DNA from 2 places in the Thalassospira sp. CH_XMU1448-2 genome. Region 1 is predicted to be linked to the other one. Evidence: predicted binding sites of a transcription regulator. Region 1 holds the regulator's gene; the other holds the start of a gene.
The links. The regulator HrcA, encoded in region 1, represses chaperone genes, less so after heat shock. The targets are predictions, from matches to a motif close to GTTAGCACTCNCCNNNGGNGAGTGCTAAC.

Region 1 (16,111 bases):
ATCAGCGATGGCGTGCCCCCGCCAAAAAAGATCGAACCGACAACACGGCCCGGATGGCGGGCCGCCCCGATGGCAAGCTCGGCCCGGAGCGCCTTGCGCCAGCGGGCGTGATCGACACTGTTCGCCACATGACTGTTGAAATCGCAATAGGGGCATTTCGACAGACAGAACGGCCAGTGGATATAGATGCCAAAGGGCACGGTTTCGGCAAAAGATGCGGACACGCGGAACTCGATCCTGATTGCGGGAAAAGCAGGGCATTTATATCCCTGATACCCGGATAAACTAACACGCACCGCCGATCATGACATCAGCGATGCGTGCATATGTTCAATGCGGGCGCCAAAAGGCCCGGATTATTTAAACCTGATTATTTAAAGCAGGCCTTGACCATCTGGGCAAAGGCATCGGCACGGTGGCTCATTTCATGCTTTTTGGCCGGGTCCATTTCCCCAAAGGTCTGATCATATCCCTTGGGCTGGAAAATCGGATCATAGCCAAAGCCGTGACGCCCGCGTTTCGGCCAGACGATTTCGCCTTCGACCCTGCCTTCGAAATTCTCGACATGCCCGTCCGGCCAGGCCAGTGACAGCGCGCAGATAAAGGATGCCCGGCGGTCGGGATGGTTGCCGATCCCGTTCTGGACTTTTTCCATCGCCATGTCGAAATCCTTGTCCGGCCCGGCCCAGCGCGCCGAATAGATGCCCGGCGCACCATCAAGGGCAGAAACCGCAAGGCCGCTATCATCGGCAAGGGCCGGAAGATTGGCCCCGTTGGCCGCCGCCACCGATTTCAGCTGTGCATTGCCGATAAAGGTCTTTTCGGTTTCTTCGGGTTCGGGAAGGTCAAGTTCTCCGGCCGAGAAAACCTCGATCCCGAAGGGTGCTAGCAATTCACCGATTTCCTTGATCTTGCCTTTGTTGTGACTGGCAATGACGAGTTTTTTTTCCGTAAAGCGACGGGCCATTTTTCTGCCTGAGATTCGGTAGGGGTCAGATGTGAAAAGCGGCAGGTATGGTTCCTGCCGCGGAAAGTCTCGTTTAACTTAAAGACCAAGGGCCTCGCGCTGCTTGGCAAACAGTTCCTTGCAGCCTTTTTCGGCCAGCGCGAACATCTTGTCATAAGACTGGCGATCAAACGGCACGTCTTCGGCAGTGGCCTGAACTTCGACAATGCCGCCATTGCCCGCCAGCACGAAATTGGCGTCCGCCCCGGCATTGCTGTCTTCGGCGTAATCCAGATCAAGCACGGCTTCGCCGTTATAGATCCCGCAAGAAATCGCTGCGACCGGCTGGGTCAGCGGGATTTCCTTGATCAGGCCAAGACGACGCACGCCCTGAAACGCCAGATGGGCCGCAACATAGGCACCGGTGATCGACGCAGTGCGCGTGCCGCCATCGGCCTGAATGACATCGCAATCAAGGCGCATCTGCATTTCGCCCATGGCTTTCATATCGGCCACCGCACGGATCGAACGACCGATCAGGCGCTGAATTTCCTGGGTGCGGCCCGACTGGCCACCACGCGCAGCTTCACGCTGCATGCGCGAATCGGTGGCACGCGGCAGCATGCCGTATTCTGCGGTGATCCAGCCCTTGCCGGTATTGCGCATCCAACCGGGAACCTTGTCCTCGACCGTGGCGGTACAGATGACGTGGGTATCGCCGAATTTGATCAGGCAGGACCCTTCGGCATATTTGGAAATGCCGGTTTCAATCGTTACGTCACGAAGCTGATCGGGGGTACGGCCGGATGGGCGCATGTGTGAGAACCTCTTGGTTACAGATCTTGTGGTTGCAGCTCTGGCACCGACGGATGGATCGCAGATGCAAACAGGCTTGAAATTTGGCCCAAAGTAAGATGACACCCGCCAAAGGTCCAGCAGTTTCCCGGCCCTGATCGACCCGGATTCGCCCAAAACCCATCAGGAATACAAACAACGTTTTCAAACCAAGTACTTGAAACCGGTGTGGCTTCCGGCTTTTGCCCTGCAAGGGCGCAATTGACGTATACCCAATGCCTGACTAAATTCTCCCTGAGCTTGATAACAGCTTTGTCTCGACCCGCAGGCTTGGAACACATGGCCCATTTTGACGATACATTGCTGGGCGACATGAATGCGCGGTCACGTGAAGTGTTCCGCCAGATTGTCGATGCCTATGTCGAAACCGGCGAACCGATCGGTTCGCGGTCGATTGCGCGACGCATGTCCGAAAACCTTTCTGCTGCGACCATTCGCAATGTCATGTCCGATCTTGAAGAGATGGGGCTTCTGGTTGCGCCGCATATTTCGGCCGGGCGCCTGCCCAGTGAAAAGGGATTGCGGCTGTTTGTGAATGCGCTGATGGAGGTTGGCGACCTTCCCAATGCCGAACGTGACCAGTTGACCAAGAATTGCGAACAGGCGGGCTATTCGCTTGATCAGATGCTGGGCGAGGCAACATCAATGCTTTCGGGCCTGTCGCGCTGTGCCGGGCTGGTGGTTGCGCCAAAGACCGATGGCATCCGCCTCAAACAGATCGAATTCGTTGCCCTGTCACCGGGCAAGGTGCTTGCCGTACTGGTGTCGCAAAATGGCAGTGTCGAAAACCGAATCCTTGATGTTCCGGTCGATTTGCCCGCCTCGGCATTGACAGAAGCGGCGAATTATCTAAATACCCGATTGGCTGGGAAGACACTTGATGACGCAAGAGTGCTGATCACGCAGGAACGTGATCGCCTCAAGCAGGAGCTTGATGAACTTTCCGCCACACTGATTGATGCGGGCCTTGCGACATGGGCTGGCGGGATCAAGGGATCGTCCCTGATTGTAAAGGGCCAGTCCCAGCTGCTTGAAAATATCGATACAATCGAACAGCTTGAGACCGTTCGCCGCCTGTTTAACGTGCTTGAGGCCCGCGATCAGATGATTGAATTGCTCGATGTGACGACGGATGCCCAGGGCGTTCAGATTTTCATCGGGTCCGAGAACAAACTGTTTGGCGGATCGGGTCTTTCGATGGTGATTTCACCCTATCAGAATGCTGAAGGCAGCATTGTGGGTGCAATCGGGGTTGTCGGACCGACCCGGATCAATTATGCCCGGATTATTCCGCTGGTCGATTACACCGCCAAACTGGTCGGTCGACTGATTGGATAAATCGCGGCGCTGCGTGTCAGGCCGCATAACGTGAAAGTACAAGGTTAGCCATGTCGGAAACCGCAAAAAACACTCCGGAAGATCTGCAGGATGTAAATGCCGCAGAAGAAACCGCATCTGAGGACGTCGCAGCAGAGGCGACCGGCGCAGAAAGTGAAGAAGTTGTCATCGAAGACCCGATTGCCGCCCTTCAGGCCGAGGTCGCCGAGCTGAAAGACCGTCTGCTGCGTCAGGCCGCCGAGGTGGAAAACACCCGCCGCCGCGCCAAAAAAGACGTCGAGGATGCCGGCAACTACGCGATCACCAAATTCGCCCGTGACCTTCTTGATGTGGGTGACAACCTGCGCCGCGCCCTTGATGCCGCCGGTGACACGTCACAGGCCGACCCGGCCATGAAAACGCTGTTTGAAGGCGTTGAAATGACCGAACAGGCCCTGCAAAAGGCTCTTGAAAAGAACGGGATCGAAAAGCTTGAACCGCTTGGCGAAAAGCTTGACCCGAACCACCATCAGGCCGTGTTTGAACTGCCGCACCCGGAATATCCGGATGGCCATGTCGCACAGGTCATGCAGGCCGGTTACGTCCTTAAGGGCCGTCTTCTGCGCCCGGCAATGGTCGGTGTTACCAAGAACCCGGCCGGAAGCAATCCGTCAAAGGATGATACGCCCGGCGGCAATGTCGATACCTCGGCATAACGACCAGAAATTCAGATAAACCGGTTTTAGCGGATCGGGTTTAGCAAGCACCCCTGCCAGACATACTTGGCGGGGGTGTTTTGTTTGCATTAGGCTGTCGGACAAAAGTACGCTGCCAATCAAGGAATATTTACATGCCGCTCCGCCCCGATCTGATTGAAATCCTGCGCGACGAAGCCGTTCCGATTGTCATTCTGACAGGTGCGGGGATTTCCAAGGAAAGCGGTCTTCATACCTTCCGCGATCCCGATGGCATCTGGGCGAAATACGATATTGCCGAAGTCGCAACGCCCGAGGCCTTCGTTAACAATCCCGATCTGGTGCATTATTTCTATAATGACCGGCGCGCCGGATTGCGCGACCCCGCCATCGTGCCAAATGCCGCACATCTGGCACTTGCACGCCTTGAAGCCGAATGGCCGGGGGATGTTTTGCTGGTCACCCAGAATGTCGATGATCTGCATGACCGGGCCGGATCAAAAAACCTGATCCATATGCATGGCGAGCTTCTTAAAATCCGCTGCAACCATTGTGACCTTCTGACGGTCTGGGCTGATGATCTCGCCCGGGAAACCCCGTGCCCGTCCTGCGGCAATGCGGGGGGCTTGCGCCCGCATGTGGTGTGGTTTGGCGAAATGCCCCTTGAGATGGAACGTATTTATGACGCCCTTGGCAAATGCGGGCTTTTCATTTCAATCGGAACGTCGGGCAATGTCTATCCGGCAGCCGGATTTGTGCAGGTCGCCCGTGAAGAAGCCGAGGCCGAAACCGTCGAGCTCAATCTTGAACCCAGTTCCGGCGCAACCCTGTTTGATCATAGCGCCTATGGGGCGGCAACCGATCTGGTGCCGGGATTTGTCGCGGCTTTGCTCAAGGACTAGAAATTCACAAGATCGCGAAACTGACGCTCGCCTTCGCGGCTAAAACGTACGATACGCGACTCCGCCACCCGCCTGGCCCAGCCCAGATCGTAAAACCGGTCGAGCAATGCCGCGCCGAATGATCCGGCCAGATGGGATTGCCGTGCACTCCAGTCCAGACATTCGCGGCAAAGCGGTCGGCGTTTGCGGCGCAAGGCATCAAGATCAATACCGAATTCCCCGGCAAATGTGATCCCGGCTGCGGTCAGGGCAACATCGTTCAGGTCACTTTCAATCAGATTGCGCTTTGTTAGCCCCTCAAACAGCGCAACCCCCATATCCCCGGCCAGATGGTCATAGCAAACGCGCGCATGGCGTAATTCCGGATCCTTGGGGCCGGTCCGCACCCGGTTATGCCCGACCCGGTTGGCAATCCCCATCAGCACTTCAAGCGCCTCGACAATATCGGGGCCGGAAAGGGTGAAATAGCGATGCCGCCCCTGCTTGCGCGGGGTGACAATCATTCCGGCCTCAAGCTTTGCCAGATGCGAGCTTGCAGTTTGCGGCGTTACACCGGCTTCTTGCGCCAGTTCGGTTGCGGTTAATGCCCGACCACCCATCAGAGCGGTCAGCATGTTTGCGCGCGCCGGATCACCAAGCAATGCAGCCACGCGGGCAATATCGGGTCCTTCTTTCATAGTTCGATGGTAATCGAAGCATCTATGACCGGCAATCGCGATAATGGTCCTGTCACCTGATCTCCTGAAAGGACGTTGTCATGATCACCTGTTTCATCCGCTATGAAATCGATCCATATAAAAAGGATGCCTTCATTGAATATGCCCGCAACTGGGGACAGGCCATTCCGCGCTGCGGGGCCGACCTTGTCGGGTATTTCGCACCGCATGAAGGATCGGTCTCAACCGCCTATGGCATCTACCATTTGCCCGATCTGGCCTCATATGAAGCCTATCGCGCCCGGTTAAAGGACGATCCGTTGGGTCGGGAAAACTACGAATTTTCCCAACGTGAAAAATTCATCCTGCGCGAGGAACGCCAGTTTCTCAAAATTGCTTCCACCCCGCATACGGAGCTGATCAAACCATGATTGCCGTCATCTTCGAAGTCACGCCCCATCCGGCCCGCTATGATGATTACCTTGCCATCGCAGCCGATCTCAAACCGGTGCTTGAGAAAATGGATGGTTTCATCTCGGTCGAGCGGTTTCAAAGCTTGACCACGCCGGGCAAGGTTCTGTCACTATCGTTCTGGCGCGACGAGGAAGCGGTCAAGGCATGGCGCAATATCGGTGAACATCGCACGGCACAGAGCAAAGGCCGAAATACGATATTTGAAGATTACCGGCTGCGCGTGGCAGGCGTGATCCGTGATTATGGCATGCATGAACGCGATCAGGCGCCTGCCGACTCCCGCCATCAGCATGAAAGTCCCTAGATCATAAGTTTTTTTTGATCAGGCCTCTGCCGGTTTCGGGGATGCTTCGTCATCCCCGACCTCTTCTGCGTCGTCAATCTGCTGTGGTTTGGCACCGCCTTTGTAATCAAGCAGCATCACTGCCAGAATGACAATCCCCGCCCCGACAAAAATGACCGGCACCGGCAACATGTCAAAAAAGATCAGATCCATCGCCACCGAGAACGGCAGGGCCGTATAGGCCGCTGGCGACACCACACTGGCATCGGCCACCCGCACGGCCCGCAGAACCATGTAATTGGTCATCATCGCAAAGAAACCGGCCCCCGCCGAATAGGCCCAATCGGCAAAAGACGCCGGCTGCCAGGAAATCAGGGCAATCGGAACCCAGATCACAACTGCGATGATCTGCGGCCAGAACAGCATGGAAAAATTGGTTTCGGTGCGCGTCATGACCTTGGCAAACAGGGTCTGGGCCGAGAAGCAAAAAGCCCCGAACAGGGCCGCGGCAACACCAAGCGGCACCCCGAAACCATCCATGCGCGGCGCGCACATCACCCAAACCCCGACCAGTCCGAGCAGGGTGGCAATCATTTTACGCGCTGTCAGCTTTTCACCGAGAATCACGACGGCGAGCAGGACTGTCAGCAATGCCTCGATAAACAGATAGGCATTCACTTCGGCGATGCTCATCTGGCGCAGCGCAAAGAACACGAAGAACAGCGACCCGTACCACAATATTCCGCGCGCAATATGGGCCATCGGGCGGCGGGTCCTGACTGGACGCACGCCAATAAACATCAGAACGATCAGGAACACCGCAACTGTGGTGACTGCACGCATGGCGATGATCTGTGCGGTCGGGACATCATGGGACACCAGCTTGGCACAGACATCGACAAAAACGCCCGAGGCCATTGCAGCAGTCATCCATAAAACGCCGCGGACATTTCCGCTCAGGCGCATCAGCGTCCCGGTCATGATCGTTTCCAATTTCATGGGTTATTTGGGGGTTTCCGGCAGTCAGGGAGACTGGCTTACGGGGTGGCGCAAGGAGACATCGGAAAATCTTCGGCCGGAAACCCTTTATGCAGATGATACTGCCCGCTTGTTTGGAAAAATACGAATGAAAGGTTTTCAGCCATTGTTGAGTTTTTTTTGCCCCTTTTTAACATCAGTCCTGATAGACAATATTGACGAAGGAAACTGTTCGTATGGAAACACAAAATGCGCCGGAAATTGCCCCCCTTACGCGCACTTGTCGCTTTTGAAGCCACCGCCCGCCACCAAAGCGTAAAAGGTGCAGCCGAAGAATTGCACGTCACGCAAAGTGCCATCAGCCATCAGCTGCGCCAGCTTGAGGAAAACCTTGGTGTTGTGCTGTTCACCCGCAAAGGTCGGGGACTAAGCACGACCAAATCGGCAGAACTTCTTTTGCCGCGCCTGACCGAGGCCCTTGACGGCATTGCCGATATCACCAGCGAAGTCGGCCCGGACAAGGGCAAGGCAATCCGTATCGGCGCGCTTGCAACCCCGGCATTGACCGTATTGCTTTATGAACTTGATAACCTGCGCGACCGGCTGCCATCTGATATTCCCGTCCAGTTCCGCAAGATCGAGTTTGATGACGGGCTTGATCCGCTTGAAATTGATCTGGCTCTTCAAATCGCGCCCAAGGACCTGCCCGGTCCGGAAGACTGGGTAACCGAACTTCTCACCCCGGAAGTCTATACCGCCTTTGCCGCCCCCGAATGGCTGGCAAAGCGCGGCTTTGATGCGTGTCATATCAATGTTTCGGAACTGGGCCCACGTGATATTCTGCTGATTGACAGTGACAGCGAACAGTTTGCCCAGATCGAACAATGGTTCAAGGATGCCAGCTTCTCGCTCGCCGATTGCTGGACCTTCAGCCACCATATCTGGGCACTCGAAGCCGCACGCGCCGGACAGGGCATCGTTGCAAGCACCGATGTCGTTGCACGTAACTATGTCGAACGTGGCGAGCTGGTTCCGCTGAATTTCCCGGATTTCATTTCGCACTGGTGGTATCGCCTTCTGATCCGGCCTGCACGCCAGAAAGACCCTGTCGTGATCGAAGCCGCCAAATGGATCAGGGAACTGATCAATCCCAAAACCGCGTCACTGGCGCGAAAGAAGTTTATGTAAGCAATTTGTCAATTGCCCTTAAGATTTCGTAAGGGTAGGCTCGGGTAATAAAAACGGGCAAAGCTGCACAAAAACGGGGTAAACGGGGTACGTGGGGGGAAGATGACATCCTTGGTGTCGGTCGTGGTCACGACCTATAATTGGCCTGAAGCACTTTCTCTGGTGCTGAATTCGCTTGCCGATCAGAATGATCGTAATTTTGAAATCATCATTGCCGATGACGGATCAGCAGGTCCGACCACACGTGTGATCGAAAATTTTGCAGCAACCTGCCCGGTTCCGGTCAAACATTACTGGCATGAAGATAGCGGTTTTCGCGTCGCCAAGGCGCGTAATGGCGCCATTGCCATGGCCGAAGGCGAACTTGTCATCTTTATTGATGGTGACTGCTGTGTCATGCCCGACTTCATCACCCGCCACCGCAAGGCAGCCGAGGCCGGATGCCTTGTTTCAGGCAAGCGCGTTTTCATCAAGCAGCGCCTGACCAAAACCCTTCTCGAACGCAAATGGGCCTTTCACAAATGGCCGCGCGCAGCCCTTTTTGCCGTATCGCTTTTCGGATTCTGCAATCGACCGTTCCAGTTCATTCGCCTGCCCCATAAAGGCCCCTGGCTTTGGGAGCATGAAAATTGCTGGCGCAAGGCACAGACCTGCAATCTTGGCGTTTTCAAAGCCGATATTGATCGTATTCACGGCTTTGATGAAGCATATGAAGGACATGGCTGGGAAGATTCCGATTTTGTCCTGCGCCTGTTGCGGTCAGGCCTGCGGCGCAAGAATGTCGAATATTGCTCGCCGGTGCTGCATCTGTTCCATGATCGCAAAATTCCAGCGCGTCATCAGGGCGGCCTTGTATCCAACTGGCATCTGTTTAACGAACACCTGCTAAATGATCATGATCGTTTCCTGCCATCAACCGTCGTTGCCCGGGCAGAAACCCCTGAATCGTCTTCTTTATTCGCATCCGCAAAAGAAATTGCCTGATTTTCGACCAAGGATGCATGTGGACCCCCTTGGAAGCTGCGGCAATTCGCGATAAAAGGTCGGCATCATTCTCCTTCGGGTGCATTTTTGCATCTTCGAAGCCGAACACAGCCGTCCCGGATACCGGGGCATGCCTTTATAGAAGCGAAAGGGATTTTCCCAGATGGATCTCAGCAAGATTGCCGTCGGCAAAGATGTTCCGTGGGACGTAAATGTCGTCATCGAAATTCCGCAGGGCGGACCGGTCAAATACGAAGTAGACAAGGATTCCGGAGCTGTCTTTGTTGACCGTTTCCTGCATACCTCGATGTATTACCCGGTCAATTACGGTTTCATTCCTAACACCCTTGGCGAAGATGGTGACCCGGTCGACGCGATGGTCATGTTCCGCGAGCCGGTCGTTGCCGGTTCGGTGATCCGTGCACGCCCGATCGGTGTTCTGATCATGGAAGACGAAGCCGGTCAGGACGAAAAACTGATCTGCGTTCCCCATGACAAGATCGACCCCTACTATACCGACATCAAATCCCACGAAGATCTTCCGCAGATCTTCCGCGACCAGATCCAGCATTTCTTCGAGCGTTACAAAGACCTCGAAAAAGGCAAATGGGTAAAGGTCACCGGTTGGGAAGGCGCTGAAAAAGCTGCCAGCCTGATCGAAGAAGGTGTCGCACGCCTGGCCAAGTAAATCTGGCAAAATAGTCGGCCCTGCACGATTATAATAATTGCAAACAACGCTCTGTTCGAATGACAGAGCGTTGTTTTTTTGACTTTTTGTCAAAATAGACGACAATGCAGTGTGTTTTGGGGCTCTCATAACGTATCGGAATTCGATCCGTGCCCGATGAACAGAACGACCACCCTTCCAGCATCATAAAAATCATAAGTGCCGACATCACGACGCTGGACACAGATGCGATTGTCAACGCCGCCAATCAGGCCCTTTTGCCCGGCGGGGGTGTTTGTGGTGCCATTCATGCAGCTGCCGGACCGGAACTTGCCAGGGCCTGTGCCCCGCTTGCGCCCTGCCCGACCGGACAGGCATGCATCACACCGGGATTTGGTCTGAACGCCCGTTTTGTCATTCACACGGTTGGTCCCGTCTGGGAGGGCGGAAACCGTAACGAGGCCACCCTGCTTGCTGCCTGCTACCGCAACGCAATTCTGATCGCAGTGCGAAACAACCTCAAATCAATGGCGTTTCCGGCCATATCCACAGGAATTTTCGGCTATCCGGAAAACCTTGCCGCCGACATCGCCGTATCAACCATTTGTGAGGCGACTGGCGAAATTGCCGCAATGCCACAAATTTACCTTTGTTGTTTCTCATCCTCGGCGCGCAATTGTCTCGAAGACGCACTGCGCAGATACCAAAAAGGCACGGACTGAATGCAAAGCGACGCCATTGCACATGAAATATCCCAACCGCTTGAAATTACGGCTTCGGCGGATGGTGTCCTGCGCGTGGGAGATCACGAATTTCGCTGTGCATTCGGGGTGAATGGCATCATTGATGCCCACAGCAAGACCGAGGGCGACGGCAAGACACCGGCCGGACGCTGGAAATTGCGCTATGTGATGTATCGCTCTGATCGCAAACCCTGCCCGAGAACAAAACTGCCCGCAACCACCATTTCCTTCTCGGACGGCTGGTGCGATGATCCCGATCACCCGTCCTATAATTGTCCCGTAAGGCTTCCGTTTAACGGAGGCCACGAAAAACTGTGGCGCGACGACAATCTCTATAACATCGTTGTCGTTCTTGGTCATAACGATGACCCGCCGGTACCGGGAAAGGGCTCGGCGATCTTCATGCATATTGCCAAACCCGACTATAGCGGAACCGAGGGATGTATTGCCCTTTCAGAACAGGATCTGGAAACACTTCTGGGTCTGGTGCAATACGAAACCTATATCTGCATCTCACAGTGAAATCATGCACTTGCCGTTTGGGCAGCGACACCCTAGGTTCAAGAGCTGAATTAATTCACGGGACAAGTCATGATTGAAGACGATTATCTGTATAAAAAGGGCGGAATGTCTGGTTTCGGGGCACGTCTGAAAGGTATTTTCGGATCGCGCAAATTCTGGATTCGCAGCCTTGCCGTAATCGTTCTGATCGCGCTGGTCTATTATCCGGCGGGCATGGCGCTTGTACATCGTATTGATGACAATCCCGATTTTACCGGCAATTACCAGGGTGGCAGCCATGCGGTCAGCACCGCTGCCGGTCTGATCGACCGCGAGGTCAACCAGAACCGCTGGACCGCGAACGACCCGTTCTTCCTGCCCGGTAGCGCACTCGACAATATGCCGAACTTCCAGACCGGCATCATTTATGCCCTGTCGCGTTTTTCGATTGAACTGTCCGATCAGATCGGGCGTACCCGCGGATCAAGCCAGGTTGACCCCGATCTTGATGATGCCGCCGGACTTTTGAAATTCCGTGGCGACAAATGGGTATTTGATCCGACCGTCTCGCTGCTGCCCGGTGTGACATCCGAACAGCAATACCGTCAGGCCATCCGCGCACTTGAAAATTACAACAAGCGTCTGACCACCGGCGAGGCCGTGTTTGAACGCCGCGCAGACAATCTTCAGGAAACCCTGAACCGGTTTGCCAATGATCTTGGTTCGGCATCGGCCCTGATTGATGACAAGGTCGATGCACCGTCCCTGTTTGATCGCACCGCCGATGACGTGTTCTATGCGACCAAGGGACGCCTTTATGCCTACAGCCTGATCCTGCGCGATCTCGGAACCGATTTCGAACAGATCATCAATGAACGGCAAATTGCGCCAGCCTGGGCAGAAATGATCGGATCGTTGCAATCAGCCGCCGCCCTTGATCCACTGGTTGTGGTGAACGGGTCAGCGGACGGAATCATTTTCCCCAACCATCTGGCGGGACTGGGCTTCTATCTGTTGCGCGCACGCACGCAGATGCGTGAAATCAGCAGCATCCTGCAGCGTTAAGCGTCATTGCGCCCCGATCTGACCGTACGGGGAATACCTGACTTGCGCGCTGCGACTTGATCTTTTCCGCTTTTTGCCCCATTTAGGGGCTAACCTAATGAAATGCAGATTGTTGAGCGGGCAGCATAAGCCCCGGCAATCAGAGTGAGAGGACAAGCCGACCATGTTCATTCAAACCGAACCGACCCCGAACCCGGCGACACTCAAGTTCCTGCCGGGCGAAGAAGTGATGGGCCGTCTGGGCACCGCGAACTTCGTCAAAAGTGACGAAGCCGTCAAATCGCCGCTTGCGCGCAAGCTGTTCGAAGTTGATGGCATCGCCGGTGTCTTCCTTGGCGGTGATTTCATCACGATCACCAAGGACGATTCCAAAGACTGGCAGACCCTGAAACCGCAGATTCTTGGCGGTATCATGGAACATTACACCTCCGGCCAGCCGGTTCTTGACCAGAATTCCGATGCCGCAACCGGTGCCAGCACCGCTGCCGAAGGCGACAACGAACTGGTCAGCCAGATCAAGGAACTGCTTGATACCCGTGTGCGTCCGGCTGTGGCCCAGGACGGCGGCGATATCGTCTTCCACAAATTCGAAGACGGCGTTGTTTACCTTGAGATGCATGGCGCATGTTCGGGCTGCCCGAGCAGCACCGCGACCCTCAAAATGGGTATCGAGAACATGCTGCGTTATTACGTGCCAGAAGTTCAGGCCGTCGAACCGGTAATGGCTGACTGATCTTTCCGAGTCGTTAAAAAAATCTTTAGCCCGGCGCAAACTTTTGCCTGCGCCGGGCGTTATTATTTTGCGTAAACGGGAAGGTTTACGCGGCGTTTTCAACTTGTGGAAATATTGCCCGTTGCGATCTTTGGCGCTGGAAGGCATAGATATCGTCCACTTGGGATGGACAGTGTTACTGATCCTGGAGATACAAGAATGACTAGCGCAAAAACAGGAAATTACCGGAAAATTGCGCTTGCTTCGGTCACCGGAGCAATCGGTTTACTGTATGTTGGCATTTTTTCCGGAATTGATGTCTCTCCGACCCCAGCCGGGTTCGGGATCGATATTCCTGCGGCCAGCCCGAAAGAAGTCACGGTCACAAAGAAAAAGCCCGTTTATCGCCGGGGACCTGAGGTTGTTGCACTTAACCAGTATTTCAACAGCATCGGTTATGACCTGAGTGATATGACGGAAGTACCGCGCGTCTATATCAAGCGCGTCCCCAAGGGTCTTGGGGAACTGGCATCCGTTGACGAGCGCAAGACGCTTTTCCTTCGCATCATGTTGCCGCTGGCCATGCGGGTGAATGAAGAAATTGCCACCCGTCGTGACCGCCTGATGGCCATCCAGGCCAAAGGCATTTCCGGCACTCCGGTCAGTGCGGCCGATCAGCAATGGGTTGAGCAGCTCATGAAACGTTATCGCGTGACCGATGGCGGAATCACGGCTCTGCTTGAACGTATTGATATTATTCCGACCTCTCTGATCCTTGCCCAGTCGGCCGAGGAAAGCGGCTGGGGCACGTCGCGCTTTGTCCGTGCAGGCAATGCCCTGTTTGGTCAGTGGGCGTGGGGTGACGAAGAAGGGATCGTTCCCAAAGATCGTGAGGAAGGCAAGAATCACGTCATCAAGTCATTTGGCAGCCTGATGGACAGTGTGCGCGCCTATGCCCGTAATATCAATTCCCATCCGGCCTATCAGGCCCTGCGCGAACGCCGCGCGGTTCTGCGGGCCGATGGTGACCTGATCAATGGCTGGGACCTTGCCGAAACCCTGACCAAATATTCAGAACGCGGCGAAGAATATGTCGATAGCCTTCATGCCATCATGCGGGCCAATGGCCTCAATGAGCTGGATGGTCTGACCTTTGCGGCTGGCGATGTTCCTCCGCCGCCAAAAGTTCTGGCCTCACTTGACTGATCACGGTCGACTGGATGGACCAACAGATAAGCAAAAGGGACCCGAACGGGTCCCTTTTTTACTTCGTCGCACGACAGTGTCAGGTGGCAGTCGGAAATCTTATCGCTCCCCGCGATAGATCCAGCCCTTTTCGGACTTCAGCAACCGGATTTCGTTCTCGACCGTGCGCCGGTCACCGGGCTTGAATTCGCCTTCCTTCATTGCCAGCATTTTGGTTTTCACCAGATCAATCGCGTCACTGACCGTATTGCCAACATCATCCATATTTCCGGCAGCCTTGCCCCTTTCGCTGACATCATCGGCAAAGTCGGCGATTGAACGATCAAAGACCAGCTCATAGCGCACCATCACAATAACCTCGTCATCTCCTTCGGAAATGCTGTTGGTTTTGGTGACATTTTCCACATGGCCGACCTTGGCATAGGGATCTTCGCGAAAACGTTCGATCACCGCTGTGGTGATCTCGTCGGCATTCGGCCCGCTGGCCTGTTCGTCTTCACAGGCGGCAAGAAGCGGGAAAAACATGAAAACAGCGAGAAATCGGGTCAGCTGGCCCATACGGTATTTCCTATTTTTTGTGCAATAATGGCATGACATGTTGGTCATATGCCCAAATCATGTGGCAAAAATCGGGTCAAATTGCCTTTGCCACCATATGGTATCACATAAGATATCCATCCATTATTTCAGAAATGCCGTGTCTGGTCAGGACCATATTTCGATCAAAATCGATATCCATGCTGATGCATAATCCGGAACTATGCTCTGGACAGGACACCAAGCTTGATCCTTTATGAATCAAGGCATTGCACCCAAGGCTTCTGGAACTGAATTGTGATTTTTGATCTGATCATTGCATTTGCGACTGTCTGCGTTGCAATAGTCCTGTCGATGCGTTCTGTCGCCTATTTTCCCTTGTGGCGTGCCGTTGTTACCCCGCTTGCATCAATCATTGGCAGCGGTTTTTTGTTGCTTGGCCCGATCCTGAATATCGGATATGGCGGCTATGCGCCGCTGATCATGCTGGTTCTGTGTTTTGTCGCCTATCTGTTTGGCGGTGCGATCCGCTACAATATCGCATCGGGTGAAAAGGCCATTCAGGATGGCGACTTTGGCCCGCTTGCGATCCGGATCGAAACCCTGTCCTCCTGGGCGCTGGCCTTTGCCTATATCATCTCGGTTTCCTATTACCTCAATCTTCTGGGTGCCTTTGCGCTCAGTCTCACACCATTCAAGTCCGGTTTTGACGCCAAACTTCTGACCACCGCAGTTTTCATCACTATCGTTCTGGTCGGATGGTCGCGCGGTTTCAAAAGCCTTGAGAAGATGGAATATGTATCGGTCAGTTTGAAACTGGCGATCATTGCCGGGTTGCTGGTCGGTTTGATGGCGCATTTCGGCCATCGGGCGCTTGATGACGCCCTTATTTTCAATCCGGAAAAAGTTACCGGCTGGTCCGCTGTCACGCTGACCTTCGGATTATTGATCGCCGTCCAGGGCTTTGAGACATCGCGTTATCTTGGATCGGAATATGATGCCAGAACCCGCATCAGATCGATGCGTCTGGCCCAATGGCTGTCGACGGCGATCTATCTGGTTTACATCCTTTTGATTTCATATGTCTTTCGCCCCGATCAGATGTCGCCATCTGAAACCGGCATCATCGACATGATGAAGATTGTCGCCCCGATCCTGCCCTTCCTTCTGGTCGCAGCCGCGCTGGCATCGCAATTCAGTGCGGCAGTTGCCGATACCAGCGGATCGGGTGGTCTGTTTGCCGAACTGTCGCGCAAGCGTATCAGCGAACGCCAGGCCTATTTGCTACTGGCTGTGATCGGCATTGCATTGACCTGGTCGGCCGATATCTATGCGATTGTCAGCTATGCCTCGCGCGGTTTTGCCATCTATTACGGCTTGCAGGCGGGCTTGAGTGCGGTGA
Region 2 (16,111 bases), on a different contig from region 1:
GAAAACGGCAAAACCTCGGACTGGCATCCGATGCATCTGGGCAACCTTGCCCAGTCGGGCGCTGGACTTTTGATTATCGAAGCAACTGCCGTCGAACCCGAAGGTCGCATCACCTATGGCGATGTAGGTCTGTGGGATGACGAAACCGAAGCGTCCCTTGCCAGAACCATTTCTGCGGTACGCAGCCACTCTGACATGCCAGTCGCCGTTCAACTGGCCCATGCCGGACGCAAGGCATCGTGCGAGAAACCCTGGCTGGGTGGGCATGCACTGTCTCCGGATCATGCCAATGGCTGGCAAGTTTGCGCACCGTCGGCTGTTCCGTTCCGCGAGGGCGACCCGATCCCCGAAGCCCTTTCAAAGTCGCGCATTTCCGAAATCGTGCAGGCCTTTGTCGAAAGTGCAAAACGTTCGATCCGCATCGGTTTTGATGCCATCGAAATCCACGCTGCCCATGGCTATTTGCTCCATCAGTTCCTGTCCCCTCATTCGAACAAGCGTGACGATGAATATGGCGGATCGTTTGAAAACCGCGTGCGCATCGTTCTTGAGATTTATGACGCCATCCGCGCAGAAGTCGGCACCGACTACCCGCTGGGTATCCGTATTTCGGCCACCGACTGGGTTGATGACGGCTGGGACATTGATCAAAGCGTTGAACTTGCCAAACTGCTTCATGCACGCGGTTGCGATTTCATTGATGTTTCGTCCGGCGGCCTGCACATTGATCAGAAAATCCCGCTTGGCCCGAACTATCAGGTTCCGTTTGCAGCCCGTATCAAGGCAGAAACCGGCATGACCACCATTGCGGTTGGCCTGATCACCGAGGCCGAACAGGCAGAAGCCATCACCTTTACCGGTCAGGCCGATGCCATCGCCCTTGCGCGCGGCATCCTTTATGACCCGCGCTGGCCCTGGCACGCAGCAGCAACCCTTGGGGCCGAAGTCAAAGCTGCCCCGCAATATCTGCGCTGTCAGCCGCGCAGCCTTAAAAAGCTGTTTGGCTGATCTGAACCACCAAAAGCCCGGCACAACAATGTGCCGGGCTTTTTTTATTTCTCTGACCTGCACGCAAAAAGGGCCCCGCAATTGCGGAGCCCTTCCTGTAGTGCAAAGGTCGGTTGGTTGGTAAGGCTTAGAAGCCCATGCCACCCATGCCGCCCATACCACCCATGCCACCCATGTCAGGTGCGCCAGCCGGTTTGTCTTCGGCTTTCTCGGCGATCATGCATTCGGTGGTGATCAGCAGACCAGCGACCGAAGCTGCGTCCTGCAGGGCAGTACGAACAACTTTGGCCGGGTCGATGATGCCAGCTTTGATCAGGTTGGTGTATTCGCCCTTCTGAGCGTCATAACCGAACTCGATGTCGTCCTGCTCAAGCAGTTTGCCAGCAACAACCGCGCCGTCTACGCCAGCGTTGGTTGCGATCTGACGAACCGGTGCCTGAAGGGCACGGCGAACGATGTCAACACCGATGGTCTGGTCATGGTTTTCACCTTCGAGACCGTCAAGCGCACGGACAGAGTACAGAAGAGCCGTACCGCCACCAGCAACGATGCCTTCTTCGACAGCAGCGCGGGTCGCGTGCAGAGCATCGTCAACACGGTCTTTGCGTTCTTTAACTTCGATTTCCGAAGCGCCACCGATCTTGATCACTGCAACACCGCCTGCGAGTTTCGCGAGACGTTCCTGCAGTTTTTCACGATCGTAATCAGAGGTGGTTTCTTCGATCTGAGCGCGGATCTGGGCAACACGGCCTTCGATCTGTGCTTTCTCGCCAGCGCCATCAATGATGGTGGTTTCTTCTTTGGTGATGGTAACCGATTTCGCGGTACCGAGCATGTCAAGCGTAACGCTTTCAAGCTTGATGCCGAGATCTTCGGAAACAACCTGACCACCGGTAAGGATCGCGATGTCTTCGAGCATTGCTTTACGACGGTCGCCGAAGCCCGGTGCTTTGACAGCAGCGATTTTCAGACCACCGCGCAGCTTGTTGACAACCAGGGTTGCCAGAGCTTCGCCTTCGATGTCTTCAGCAATAATCAGAAGCGGCTTGCCGGTCTGAACAACAGCTTCGAGCAGCGGAAGAACCGGCTGCAGCGAGGAGATTTTCTTGTCGAAGAGCAGGATGTACGGAGCATCCATTTCTGCAACCATTTTCTCCGGGTTGGTTACGAAGTACGGAGACAGGTAACCACGGTCGAACTGCATGCCTTCGACAACGTCGAGTTCGGTGTGCAGGCCTTTTGCTTCTTCAACGGTGATAACGCCTTCGTTGCCAACTTTTTCCATGGCTTCAGCGATCATGTCGCCGACTTCACGGTCACCGTTAGCAGAGATGTTACCAACCTGGGCGATCTCATCGCGACCAGCAACTTTACGTGCACGGCCCTGGATGGATTCGATGACCTTGGAGGTCGCGAGGTCGATACCGCGCTTCAGGTCCATCGGGTTCATGCCGGCAGCAACAGCCTTGTTGCCTTCACGAACGATTGCCTGTGCCAGAACGGTTGCGGTGGTGGTGCCGTCACCAGCCAGATCGGCGGTTTTCGACGCAACTTCGCGAACCATCTGTGCGCCCATGTTTTCGAACTTGTCAGAAAGTTCGATTTCCTTGGCGACAGAAACACCGTCCTTGGTTACGCGCGGAGCGCCAAAGGACTTCTCGATAACAACGTTACGACCTTTCGGGCCGAGGGTCACCTTGACAGCATCTGCCAGGATGTCGACACCGCGCAGCATCTTGGCGCGTGCATCGGTGGAGAATTTTACTTCTTTAGCAGCCATAATATTCTTTCCTCTCTATGAGACGGATGAACGTGGACTTAAGTCACCCAAAGGGCTGACTTATTCCATGATGCCCATGATGTCGGATTCTTTCATGATCAGCAGCTCTTCGCCGTCGACCTTGACTTCGGTACCCGACCATTTGCCGAACAGGACTTTGTCACCTGCCTTGACGTCGAGGGCTACGACCGAGCCATCTTCTTTGCGAACGCCAGAACCAACAGCGACAACTTCGCCTTCCTGCGGTTTTTCTTTGGCGGTATCCGGAATAATGATGCCACCGGCAGTTTTGGTGTCGGACTCGACACGACGTACCAGTACTCGATCATGCAGCGGACGGAACTTCATTTTAGACAACTCCGTGTTAAAGCTAAGGCTCGTTAATAACTAAGACTAACCGGGATGAGCCCGTATTAGCACTCACCCCCGGCGAGTGCTAACAGCATTTATTGGAGTGCCTGTTTAAAGTCAATAGGAAGATGTAAAAAGACGCAGAAATGTCACGATTTTTACGCATTTCCGGTGATTCAAACCGAACAAAAAACCGTCTTCCACGAAGGGCTGCTGATCACACCATTTTCTATCAACCCGCACAACCCTGCCGTACAAAAATATTTCGCTGCGAACCGACCCACATGTCCTTGCAATTACAAGATCGCAACATTCAGTCAGCGAAGTTCGAAATAGCGCTCATATAATGCTGGCTCATCAAAATGTCGGCGTCCGACAAAGGCGGTTGCATGATGGCCCCACTGGCGCATTGCGCCGGGCCGGTCCACCCCCATTGGCCACAGGATGAAACGTTCCATTCTTTCGGTGCCCGGGACGAAACCGTCTTCATCATAAAGGCTTTCATATCCGCTGCCATCTTTGAGCGGAATGCTCACAAGTGATTGCTCTGGCTGCATTGATGCCTTTATGGGCGCCAGGGTCTTCACGTCTGAATTTTCCGGAGTCACGGCCAAAAGATAGTGACTGATCGCATCAACCCACAGCACCGGACGGGCAAGGGTCGCCGACGGTACAGCACCGGCCGGGCTTTCAGCCGTCTCGCGAATATCACCATCTTCGGGTGCCACAATTCGCTGCAATGACGATGTCGGGAAGAACATATGATAGCAGCCACACCCATGAATGCTGTCCGCAATCAGAGGATGCCCTTCTCCATCAAGGGTGACGCGCCAGATCAATGCATCAAGATGCCCGGCGAGAATATCAAACATTCCCTGTGCCGGTCGCTCTGGGAACCAGACCGAATAGATGATTTGCGGACGCCATTGGTTATTAAACCAGGTATGGCTGAGTCGGTAATAGATTGCAGGGCGATCAAGATCGACAATCGACAAGCCCTCACGCGATGGCAGGGCCGGTGTACCGATACGATCACTGCTTGTCAGCGTGCGTATCCGAAATTCTGGCGCATAGCGTTCGGCAAGCGATTTGAGCTCGGCGTGCGTTGGCATGATCCGGCCAAAGGCATCTTTTTCAATTGCTTTGATCGCGATGGCGTCTTGCCCTGCATCTCCCTGCCCGTCTGCACGATAGCGCTGCCAGGGACCAGAAGCCTGCAAGGCCTCTTCGGACAGATCAAAGCTTGCAAAATTATCACGCTTCCAGCTTTCATAGCCCAAATGCGCGGCAAAGGCTGTTAACGGATAAAACCCGGCAATGCGTTGAAAATCGAGATAGTCATCAGGCACGAAAACCGCCTTGGACAACGACGCGTAATCACCGATGGTCAGTCCCGCAGCCATTTGACTCGCACAGTTTTCGACTTCTGTCAGAGACAGTTCCGCAGCAACAGGAAGATTGCGCAGCTCGTCTGCCCGCGCGTCACGATCAAGTGCGCGCATCTGCGCCACCCAGTCGGCAAACAACGGCTCACCCCGAGCGCCTTGCGCTATGGCGGTCCCGACCTGCTTGCCCATCAGCACCGAATTTCGGTTGGCCCGCAGAAACCGGTATCCGGCAACAGGTGCCGCACCGACATTTCTTTTCCCCTGATCGGCAATCAACGCATCGAACTCGCCGAGCTGCTGTGAACAACTTGGTGATGAGACCACAGAAACGCCACTTTGATGGCTACTACATGCTGAAAGAAAACCAGCAAGAAGCACCGGGACATAGCGCAAACGAAATTGCATCGACTGCCCTTTCATATCCGGACAAAACGCGAGCGGCTGGACCAGCAACACCTTTGAGCCAACCTTCATCTGACGACAAAACACAGCATAGGGTCGAAACATTGCAGATTGAAACACTTGATATCACCGACATTAAGTTGCTCTTTCCGCGAAAGTTTGGTGACGAACGGGGTTTCTTCTCCGAAACTTACAGTCAGTCACGCTTTAACCAAGCAGGCATTTCAGTCGAATTTGTTCAGGACAATCATTCACTTTCGCGCGAAGCCGGGGTTTTACGCGGCCTTCATTACCAATGCCCGCCCTTTGCCCAGGACAAACTCGTCCGCGTTGTTCATGGTCGCATCCTTGATATCGCCGTCGATATTCGCAAAAATTCGCCGACCTTTGGCAAATGGGTTTCTGCTGAACTCAGCGCTGATGACTGGAACCAGATCTTTGTTCCCAAGGGATTTGCCCACGGTTTCGCAACGCTCGAAGCTGATACAGAAGTCATTTACAAGGTGTCTGCTCCTTACGCGCCTGAAAGCGAACGGGCAATCATGTGGAACGACCCCGACATCGGTATTTCCTGGCCGTTCGGTACTGATGACGTGACCCTGTCTGCCAAGGATGCGGCGGCAATGAGCTTTGCCGATTACTGTAAAGACCCGGATTTCTGATATCCCTACATCTGATCGTAGGTTTTCAACACAGTTTGCAAATAGGTCTTGTAGGAGCTCGCACTATATTGCGCGGTCAGCTCCTCAAACTGATTGAGTGAAATCAGACCATTGCGCAACGCGATTTCTTCCGGGCAAGCGATCTTGAGACTTTGACGATTTTCAACGGTCCGAACGAAATTCGCAGCATCAAGCATCGCCCCGTGCGTCCCGGTATCAAGCCATGCATATCCGCGCCCCATTTTCTCGACCCGCAATGCACCACGTTCGAGATAGGCCTTGTTAACATCGGTGATTTCAAGTTCACCACGCGCCGATGGCTTTATGGATCGGGCAATATCAATGACATTGCGGTCGTAGAAATACAGCCCTGTCACTGCATAGTTGGATTTCGGCACAGTCGGTTTTTCTTCGATATCAAGGGCGATACCATTGCGATCAAACTCGACCACGCCATAGCGTTCCGGGTCATGGACAAAATAGGCAAACACGGTCGCCCCCTCTTGGTGCTGCATGGCATTTGCCAGCAACTCTGTCAGGCCATGACCAAAATAGATGTTATCGCCAAGTATCAGACAACAGGTATCGTCACCGATGAAATCCGCACCAACAATAAATGCATCGGCCAGACCGCGTGGTTCCGTCTGCACCGCATAATCCAGACGAATCCCCCACTGGCTGCCATCGCCCAACAATTCCCGAAACAGGGGAACATCATTTGGCGTACTGATCACAAGAATCTCCGTGATCCCCGCAAGCATCAATGTTGTAAGCGGGTAATAGATCATCGGCTTGTCATAGACAGGCTGCAATTGCTTTGACACGACCAGTGTCGAAGGATGAAGCCGCGATCCGGTGCCCCCGGCCAGAATGATCCCCTTACGCATGGCGGTCATCCTTCTCAAGAACGGCCAGTACGCGTCCGAGGCTTTCCGTCAAAGAAGGAAAATCGACACAAAAGTCTTCCCTGATCTTCCGGTTTGACAAGACGGAATAGGCCGGTCGCCTGACCGCACTCGGAAACTGATCCGAGCGAACGGGTGTGATTTGGCAATCCGCCCCCGACCAGCCAGGTCCGAACACGTCTGCGCCAAGAACCTGAATGCGACGGGCAAAAGCGCACCAATTTACCGGTTCATTCGCAACCACATGATAGGTGCCAAATCCCCGAAACCCGTCAGTCACGATGACCGGCAAAACCTGCAAGACAATGCGCGCCAAATCCAGTGCGCTTGTCGGGCATCCGATCTGGTCGTCAACGACTTTGATTTCATCGGTCTCGGCCAAAAGGCGGCACATCGTTTTGACGAAATTCTTGCCAAACGGGCTATAGAGCCATGAGGTTCTGAAAATCAGATGTCTCGGGTTCAGGTCACGAACCGCTTGCTCTCCGGCAAGTTTTGTTTGCCCATATATGCCCAGCGGAGCAACGCGATCCGTCTCGACATAAGGTCTTCTGGCATTTCCATCAAAGACATAATCCGTCGAAAAATGAATGAACGGAATTGCATGCTTTGCAGTCTGTTCGGACATTACTTTCACTGCCGTCGCATTGATTGCAAGTGCACGATCAGGTTCGCTTTCGGCAAGATCAACTGCCGTATAGGCAGCTGTGTTGATGACAATATCCGGACGTATTTTGTCGACAACTGCGGCAATGTCCGATGGATATTCAAGATCGCAGCAACTGCGCCCGATGAAATTCAACTCAACATCTGAGAAGCTGCTTTCCTCTTGCGCGAGACATCCGGCCAACTGGCTATTCTGTCCAAAAACAAGCGCCCTAATCATTGCGCTTCTCCGTCCCAAGTCCGGATCGTGCAATCGCATTCTGCTTTTTCAGAAGAGGTTCCCACCAGGATTGATGATCGACATACCACTGCACTGTCTGGCGCACCCCGGTGTCAAAACTGTATTTCGGGCTCCAGCCCAGTTCATCGCGCATTTTGGTCGCATCAATTGCATAGCGCCAATCATGCCCCGGTCTGTCTTCAACAAACTCAAGAACATCCTCGAACCGGCCGCTCTGATCACCTCGTTTAAGCTGCCTTACCGTCTCAAAAACCGCCCGGACAAGGTCGATATTTCTGACCTCGTTGCCTCCGCCAACATTGTATTTTTCACCAACCTTTCCACGTGTGAGGATGGCGAATAAAGCTTCTGCATGGTCATCAACATGCAACCAGTCGCGTGTGTTCATACCGGTGCCATAGACGGGCAGTTTACCGCCCTGCAATGCCTTGATTGTCATCAGCGGAATGAGTTTTTCCGGAAACTGGTATGGGCCGTAATTGTTCGAACAATTACTAATCAGAACCGGCAATCCATACGTCTGATGCCAGGCACGCGCCAAGTGATCAGAACTCGCCTTGCTTGCGGAATAAGGAGAGTTTGGCGCATAGGCGGTTTGTTCGGTGAAGTAACCGTCATCACCCAGTGAACCGTAAACTTCATCTGTAGATATGTGATGGAATCGGAACGCGCTTTGCCCGGCGGGCGTCAATGTATCAAAATAGGTCCGCGCCACTTCGAGCAAGGTAAAGGTGCCAACGATATTGGTCTGCACAAACGCAGCTGGACCATCAATCGAACGATCAACATGACTTTCTGCAGCAAGATGCATGACAGCTGTTGGTTTGAAATCCGCAAACAGCTTTTCGACGACGTCTCTGTTGCAAATATCTTCCTGACAAAATCGATAGTTTCTCTGTCCGGACACACTTTCAAGCGCACGAAGGTCAGCCGCGTAGGTCAGCTTGTCGATATTGAGAATTTCACAGTCATCCCGACCGGCCAGAAGCCGACAAACTGCCGAACCGATGAAACCGGCACCGCCTGTTACAATAATTCTCATCGTGAACTCTTTGTCTGCAAGCTGCGTGTAATTCAGTGCAAGGCACTGCAATCATTCATGGAAAACTTGCGAACTGTATTGGCGGTTCAATCCGTCAATTTAATGGCGCGTTCCAACGCATTCATGCCACTTTTCATGCCCGGCGTTGCTGCGACCAGCGTACACACATGAGAGCCGCTCAATAAAAAAGCCGGATGCAAAGGCATCCGGCTTGATGGTGTCTGATATGAAAAGTGGGCTTATTCGACCGTTACCGACTTTGCAAGATTGCGCGGCTGATCAACGTCGGTGCCCTTATGGACTGCAACGTGATAGGCCAGCATCTGAACCGGGATGGTATAAAGGATCGGTGCGACGAAATCGGCAACCTTGGGCAGTTCCACCGTTGCAGATGCCATATCACCAAGTTTCGAAAGCCCCGGCGCGTCCGAGATAAAGATCACGCGCCCACCTCGTGCGGCGGCTTCCTGCATGTTTGAGGCGGTTTTTTCAAACAGCTCGTCAGACGGCGCAATGACAATGATCGGAACCGACTGGTCAATCAGGGCGATCGGACCATGCTTCATCTCGCCCGCAGCGTACCCTTCGGCGTGGATATAGGAAATTTCCTTGAGCTTGAGCGCCCCTTCCATCGCAATCGGATAGCCAAGCCCGCGCCCGAGATACAAAACATCGCGCGCATCGGCAATATCAAGCGCCAGTTTCTTGAGCGCCTCGTCATGATGCAGGACTTCGGCCGCGTGTTTTGGCACTTCGGTCAGGGCATTGACGATGGCAGCTTCCTCGTCCTTGGCAAGGGTGCCGTTTTCGCGCCCGATGGTCACTGCAAGGCAGGCCAGAACTGTGAGCTGCGTGGTAAATGCCTTGGTCGATGCAACGCCGATTTCCGGACCGGCATAAGTCAGAAGCACCACGTCACTTTCACGGGCAATCGTGCTTTCCGGCACATTGACGATCGAGACGATCTTCTGGCCTTTGGACTTCGCATACCGAAGGGCTGCAAGGGTATCGAGCGTTTCACCAGATTGCGAAATGAACAGTGCCACACCGCCTTTGGGTAGCGGCGGACAGCGATAGCGGAACTCGGATGCAACATCGACATCGACGCCCAGACCGGCATAACGTTCGATCCAGTGCTTTGCCACCAGACCGGCATAGAAAGACGTGCCGCAGGCAACAATCGTCAGGCGGGTCGCATCGGCAAACGAAAACGGCATATCAGGCAGTTTGATGGTCTGGGTCGCCGGGTTGATGAACGCGTGCAGGGTGTCGCCGATCACCGCAGGCTGCTCGAAGATTTCCTTCTGCATGAAGTGATTGTAATTGCCCTTGCCCATCATCGCGCCAGAAACGGCCGACAGTTTGGTTTCGCGGGTCACATCAACATCATTTTCATCGCGAACCTGAACAGAATCACGGGTCATCTCGACCCAGTCACCTTCTTCGAGGTAAATCAGCTTGTTGGTAAGATGCGAAAGCGCCATGGCGTCCGAGCCAAGATACATCTCCCCCTCACCGAGCCCGACAGCAAGCGGAGTACCTCGACGCGCGCCAAAGATCACATCGTGATGACCCGCGATCATGATCACCAGCGCAAAGGCGCCTTCGATCCGGTGCAGGGTGGCAGCAACGGCGTCACGCGGTGACTTGCCCTGATCGAGGAAATCGGACACCAGATGAACAACCACCTCGGTATCGGTATCGGTGGCAAAGACGCGTCCTTTGGCAGAGAGCTCTGCCTTGATTTCCTGATAGTTCTCAATGATGCCGTTATGAACGACAGCAACCTTGCCATCGGTATGCGGATGGGCGTTGTTCTCCGTCGGAACGCCATGGGTCGCCCAACGGGTGTGACCGATCCCGACGTCGCCTGCAAGCGGGCTTTGTTCCAGACGGTTGGCAAGATTGATCAGTTTGCCCTCGGCACGACGGCGTTCGATATCGCCATTAACCAGCGTTGCGATCCCGGCACTGTCATAGCCACGATATTCAAGGCGCTTGAGCCCCTCAAGAATACGCTCGCTAACAATGTCACTGCCGATAATCCCGATGATACCGCACATATTCGTTTATTCCTGCTTCAAATCGCTTCAGTTTTGGTCGGACGTGCTCGTTCGTCACATGACCAGTTCGATATCGGAGTTACAGTTATTTCTTGCCGGTGAGCGCGTGCATTTTCTCGCGAAACTTTGCCGCCCATCCTGCTTTTTCAATGCGCTCTGCCCGGGTCAGTGTCAGGGCATCGGCTTCAACCTTTCCGGTAATCGTGCTCCCGGCACCGACAATCGCGCCATCACCAATTTCAACCGGCGCAACAAGCGCCGAATTTGATCCGATAAAGGCCCCCGCGCCGATATCGGTATGCTGCTTGCGATAGCCGTCATAGTTGCACGTGATCGTACCGGCACCGATATTGGCCTTTGCCCCGACGCGCGCATCACCGATATAGCTGAGGTGATTGACCTTGGCGCCATCTTCAACAATGGCTTTCTTGATCTCGACAAAATTGCCAACCCTGGCACCTGCGCCGATTTCGGCTCCCGGACGCAAACGGGCGTAAGGGCCGATATCGGCAGCCTCGCCAACGACACAGCTTTCAAGATGGCTGAACGCCTTGATCACGACGTTATCGCCAACCGTGACCCCCGGTCCGAAAACCACATTCGGTTCAACTATAACGTCTCGACCAAGTTTGGTATCGGCACACAGAAACACTGATGCCGGATCAATCAGGGTCGCGCCGTCTTCCATGGCAGCCTTGCGCAAACGATCCTGCATGATGGCTTCGGCAACGGCCAGCTGGGCACGGGAATTAACGCCAAGTGTTTCTTCCTCGTCGACTTCGATGGCAACACAGCTTTTGCCATCCGCGCGAGAAACTGCGACGGCATCGGTCAGATAGAATTCACCCTTGGCATTGGCATTATCAATCGCCTCAAGAGTGGTCAGCATATCTTCGGCGCGGAAACACATCACACCGGAATTGCAGAAGTTAAGTGCCCGCTGGGCCGCATCGCATTCCTTGGCTTCGACAATCGCCAGCAATTCACCAGATGCAGGATCCGTCACCAAGCGACCGTAACCGGCGGGATCATCCGGTCGGAAGCCAAGAACAGCAACCGCGTGATCGCCAGCTTCGCGGGCGGCCACCAGACGTTCAAGCGTCTCGGCGGTAAAAAGCGGGCTGTCGGCATAAAGAACAAGAACGTTGCCACTGAGCCCGGCCAAACCATCCTTGGCGGCAAGAACGGCATGGGCGGTTCCCAGACGATCGGTTTGCTCAAACGTGGGATGCGGGGAAACCGTTTCAATCAGTTTGGGCATATCGGGGCCAACGACGACCATTGTCTTGGCCGCACACAGCTTGGCTGCCGTATCAATGACATGATTGACCATCGGCTTGCCGGCAACCTTGTGCATGACTTTGGGCAATGCGCTTTTCATACGCGTGCCCATACCGGCAGCCAAAACGATAACACTTAGCTCAAGTGACATTTATCAATCCGCTTGCCGCATTTTTGATGCAGCATCCCCTGTTCCTGCTTCGCGCATGTCGGTTACAACAGCGCGGGTAATCTGATTTGCAGCAAGTCTTAGAACATATTCTTTTGCTGCAAAAGCCCATAAAGAATCACGTTTTGTTACCGCCTGTTAGCGGATGTTACCGTTTGTTAATGGCACAAACTCGGTTAAGTTCCTCTGAATCAGTCACCACACTCAAACCACCCCCTTACGGAGCCCCGCCCAAATGGCAAAATTCATCATGTTCGACCTCGACGGCACCCTGATTGACGGGGTCGAGGATTTGTTGGTTGCAATGAACGGATTGCTTGATGCGCACGGATTATCCGCCATCACTCGACATGATATCGAAGCCATGCTGGGTGATGGCACCTGGATGCTGACCAAACGCGCCTTTGCCAAACGCGATCAAACGCCGGACGATGCCACACTTGATGAACTTAATATCGACTTCAACAATCGTTATGTTGAAACCGATTATGCCTATACACGGCTTTACGAGAATGCGGAAAACGTGTTGCGCCAACTTAAAGCTGACGGCTGGACCATTGCGCTTGCATCAAACAAACCCGAAGGCCCCTGCAAGGCGATTTTGAACAAGCTTGGCATTGCCGAGCTGTTTACCGTGATTGCAGGCGGCAATTCATTCGAAGTCAAAAAACCCGATGGGCGCTTCCTGCATTTTGTCCTTGATCAGCTTGGGCACAAACCCGACAGCGATGATATCGCTATCATGGTTGGAGACCATGCAAATGACGTGAATTCGGCCCGTGATGCCAATGTCCATGCCATCGCCGTCGCCTTCGAAGTTGATGACACCCGCGCAAATTCCCTGGGTGCCGATGCCGTCGTCACGGCCTATGAAAATCTGCCCGAAGCCATCAAATCCATCACAGGACTTGAAGCGGTCTGAAACGCCCCAACATTAAACTTCTCGGAGCATTGCCCATGCACTCATTCCTGCGCGCCGGATGTTTTGGTCTGTTCACCTATGCGATGTTGGCATTTCCTTTGGCCGCATTTGCAAAGCAATCTGATCAGGGAAACCCGGCCAAGGGCGGACTTGTACTGGACGAGGCATCCAGTCGTCAGGGGGAAGTGCAGGATCAAACCGTCATTGTTCTGCATACCCCATACCAATGGGAACTCAGCACCAAACAGGGGAACCAAACCCTGTTTATCCGTGACTGGAACACTGGCGACGAAATTGCCGAGGACCTTGGTTGCTTCATGTGTGAAGGCGACGAAGATAATTGCAATCAGGACGGCATCTTTGTCCTCACCGAACCCGATGTCAGAGACACAACCGCCTTCTTGCTGGTCTGTCACAAAGGCGCGCATTCACAACGTGCCCGCCTGATTGCCCCGGCACAGCAATCAACACCCGTCATTGATGTGACCGGTGCCTATTTCGTGAGTTGGGAACTGGTCGACGGCAAACTCCTGATCACCCATGACGGTGACGCGCCCAACAACGTCATCTGGCCTTTGCCATAACCTAAAACAAAACCCGGTCGACCTTGTTGCCGACCGGGTTTTGATTACGGGTATGATTGAAACCCTGAATCCTAATGGCTGTCCTTCGGGATTTCCTTGCCGCGATGACCGACAAGGAAGTCAAAATCGGCCCCCTTGTCTGCGCCGATAACGCTCTTGTAATAGAGCGATGCATAACCACTGGCCGGAACCGGGACGGTGTTTTTCCAGTCCTTAAGGCGCTGCGCCAGTTCTTCGTCGCTGATATCAAGATGCAGGCGGCGATTGGGCACATCAAGCTCGATCATGTCACCGTTCCGAACCACAGCAAGCGGTCCACCTGCCGCGGCCTCTGGCGAGGTATGCAAGACCACGGTGCCATATGCCGTGCCGCTCATGCGCGCGTCTGAAATACGCACCATGTCGGTGATTCCCTTGCGGAGCACTTTGGGCGGCAGGCCCATATTGCCGACTTCTGCCATGCCCGGATAGCCTTTCGGACCGCAGTTCTTCAGAACCATGATGCAGGTTTCATCGATATCAAGGCTTTCGTCATAGATCTTGGCCTTGTAGTCGTCGATATCCTCAAATACCACCGCACGACCACGGTGGGTCAGCAGAGCCGGTGTTGCCGCCGAAGGCTTAAGAACCGCGCCGTTCGGAGCAAGATTGCCTTTGACCACCGCAATACCGCCACTTTCGGTCAAAGCTTTTTCGAACGGACGAATAACATCGTCATTCCAGTTCTGAACGTCCTTGACCTGATCCCACATGGTCTCGCCCGAAACCGTCAGCGCATCATTATGCAGCTTTCCGGCCTCGGCCAGTGCCTTGATCACCACAGGCAACCCACCGGCATAGAAGAATTCTTCCATCAGATATTTGCCAGACGGCTGAAGGTTGACAATGGTCGGAATATCACGGCCAAGGCGATCCCAGTCATCAAGGCTCAGGTCAATGCCAACACGTCCGGCAATCGCCAGCAAATGGATAACCGCATTGGTCGAACCGCCAATTGCACCATTGACGCGAATGGCGTTTTCAAATGCTTCCTTGGTCATGACGTCAGACGGTTTAAGGTCATCCTTGACCATCTGAACGATACGACGGCCGGTGATATGCGCCATCACGCGGCGACGGCTATCGACCGCCGGAATGGCCGCATTACCCGAAAGCGCCATCCCAAGGGCTTCGGCCATGCTGGCCATGGTTGATGCTGTGCCCATGGTGTTGCACGACCCGGGCGAACGCGACATGGCGATTTCGGCTTCAAGGAAATCCTCGGTGCTGATCTTGCCTGCCTTGCGGTCTTCGGAAAGTTGCCAGAGCGAGGTTCCCGAACCGATATCCTGACCGCGCCATTTGCCATTAAGCATCGGACCACCGGTAACCACGATTGCCGGGATATCGACACTGGCAGCGCCCATCAGAAGCGATGGCGTTGTCTTGTCACACCCCACCATCAGAACCACACCGTCAAGCGGGGTTCCGCGAAGGGCTTCTTCAACATCCATGGCGGCGAGGTTGCGGAACATCATTGCGGTCGGGCGAAGTGTGCTTTCGCCAGCCGAGAAGACCGGAAATTCAAGCGGCAGACCGCCTGCCTCGTAAATCCCGTGCTTGACCCGTTCGGCGAGATCGCGCAGATGGGCATTACACGGGGTCAGTTGCGACCATGTGTTGCAAATACCAATCACCGGACGGCCATCAAACAGATCCGAGGGCAGCCCCTGGTTCTTCATCCAGCTGCGATGATAGATATTGTCCTTGCTGGTTCCGCCGAACCAACCTTCTTGTGATCTTAAAACCCGCGGCCAGGGTGCCGGTTTGAACTTCGTCATGCCCGTTTTCCTTTTTGACTTATTATCGAGACGGGTCCGGAAATGTACGACCCCAAAGACCGCACAGGGGACTGTGAACGACACAAACTGGCACCCAACCGGCTTTGTTGGCTGTTTTCACCCAGATCTGCGTCGTTCCGCGTCATGGTATTGTTAAGCCTTGTTCTTGTTGTAGACGTCGAAGATCACTGCTGCGAGCAGCACCAGACCCTTGATCACCTGCTGCCAGTCAATACCGACACCAATGATCGACATCCCGTTATTCATCACGCCCATGATCAGGGCGCCAACCACCGCACCAATCACCTTGCCGACACCACCCGACATGGATGCGCCACCGATAAACACCGCCGCAATCACATCAAGCTCGAACGCAAGGCCGGCTTTTGGTGTGGCTGTATTCAGACGTGCGGCAAAAACCAGACCGGCAAGGGCCGCAAGCATGCCCATATTGGCAAAGGTAAAGAAGGTCAGGCGTTTGGTATTGATCCCTGAAAGCTTTGCGGCTTTCTCGTTACCACCCAGCGCATAGATGCGACGACCAAGGGTCGTGGAGTTGGTAATAAAGGTGAAGATCGCAATCAGAAGCGCCATGATGATCAGAATGTTTGGCAGACCGCGATAGGTCGACAGCAAATAGGTGACATACAGAATCGCCACACCGGCAACCGCATGTTTGGCAACAAAGAACGCCATCGGTTCGTCAACGGCTGCAAACTTCGCCTGCTTGGCACGCGAACGCAGACCGAGGATCGGCAAAAGAGCAGCCAGAACCACACCAATCGTCATGGAAAAGACGTTAAAGCGGCCTTCGATCAACCCGCCAA

Region 2: a site for HrcA is predicted at 3,201-3,229, ahead of groES (co-chaperone GroES). Genes of this name have one in related genera too.

The regions. Positions count from the first base shown of each region.
Region 1 is NZ_JAYMEA010000001.1:437,270-453,380, reverse strand. Features, by position in the region: gene hemW (radical SAM family heme chaperone HemW) at 1-224, opposite strand, end outside; gene rdgB (RdgB/HAM1 family non-canonical purine NTP pyrophosphatase) at 371-967, opposite strand; gene rph (ribonuclease PH) at 1,046-1,762, opposite strand; gene hrcA (heat-inducible transcriptional repressor HrcA) at 2,081-3,139, shown strand; gene grpE (nucleotide exchange factor GrpE) at 3,190-3,834, shown strand; gene WA318_RS02125 (NAD-dependent deacylase) at 3,969-4,715, shown strand; gene WA318_RS02120 (helix-turn-helix domain-containing protein) at 4,712-5,392, opposite strand; gene WA318_RS02115 (NIPSNAP family protein) at 5,473-5,802, shown strand; gene WA318_RS02110 (antibiotic biosynthesis monooxygenase family protein) at 5,799-6,149, shown strand; gene WA318_RS02105 (DMT family transporter) at 6,168-7,109, opposite strand; gene WA318_RS02100 (LysR family transcriptional regulator) at 7,356-8,294, shown strand; gene WA318_RS02095 (glycosyltransferase) at 8,397-9,278, shown strand; gene ppa (inorganic diphosphatase) at 9,442-9,966, shown strand; gene WA318_RS02085 (macro domain-containing protein) at 10,116-10,667, shown strand; gene WA318_RS02080 (L,D-transpeptidase family protein) at 10,668-11,210, shown strand; gene WA318_RS02075 (DUF2333 family protein) at 11,280-12,254, shown strand; gene WA318_RS02070 (NifU family protein) at 12,418-12,987, shown strand; gene WA318_RS02065 (glucosaminidase domain-containing protein) at 13,186-14,172, shown strand; gene WA318_RS02060 (hypothetical protein) at 14,272-14,730, opposite strand; gene WA318_RS02055 (hypothetical protein) at 15,007-16,111, shown strand, end outside.
Region 2 is NZ_JAYMEA010000004.1:78,155-94,265, reverse strand. Features, by position in the region: gene WA318_RS15525 (NADH:flavin oxidoreductase/NADH oxidase) at 1-1,008, shown strand, start outside; gene groL (chaperonin GroEL) at 1,136-2,788, opposite strand; gene groES (co-chaperone GroES) at 2,849-3,136, opposite strand; gene WA318_RS15510 (hypothetical protein) at 3,457-4,932, opposite strand; gene rfbC (dTDP-4-dehydrorhamnose 3,5-epimerase) at 5,034-5,591, shown strand; gene rfbA (glucose-1-phosphate thymidylyltransferase RfbA) at 5,597-6,478, opposite strand; gene rfbD (dTDP-4-dehydrorhamnose reductase) at 6,471-7,382, opposite strand; gene rfbB (dTDP-glucose 4,6-dehydratase) at 7,375-8,445, opposite strand; gene glmS (glutamine--fructose-6-phosphate transaminase (isomerizing)) at 8,685-10,508, opposite strand; gene glmU (bifunctional UDP-N-acetylglucosamine diphosphorylase/glucosamine-1-phosphate N-acetyltransferase GlmU) at 10,594-11,940, opposite strand; gene WA318_RS15475 (HAD family hydrolase) at 12,194-12,880, shown strand; gene WA318_RS15470 (hypothetical protein) at 12,916-13,464, shown strand; gene araD (L-arabinonate dehydratase) at 13,536-15,284, opposite strand; gene mmsB (multiple monosaccharide ABC transporter permease) at 15,438-16,111, opposite strand, start outside.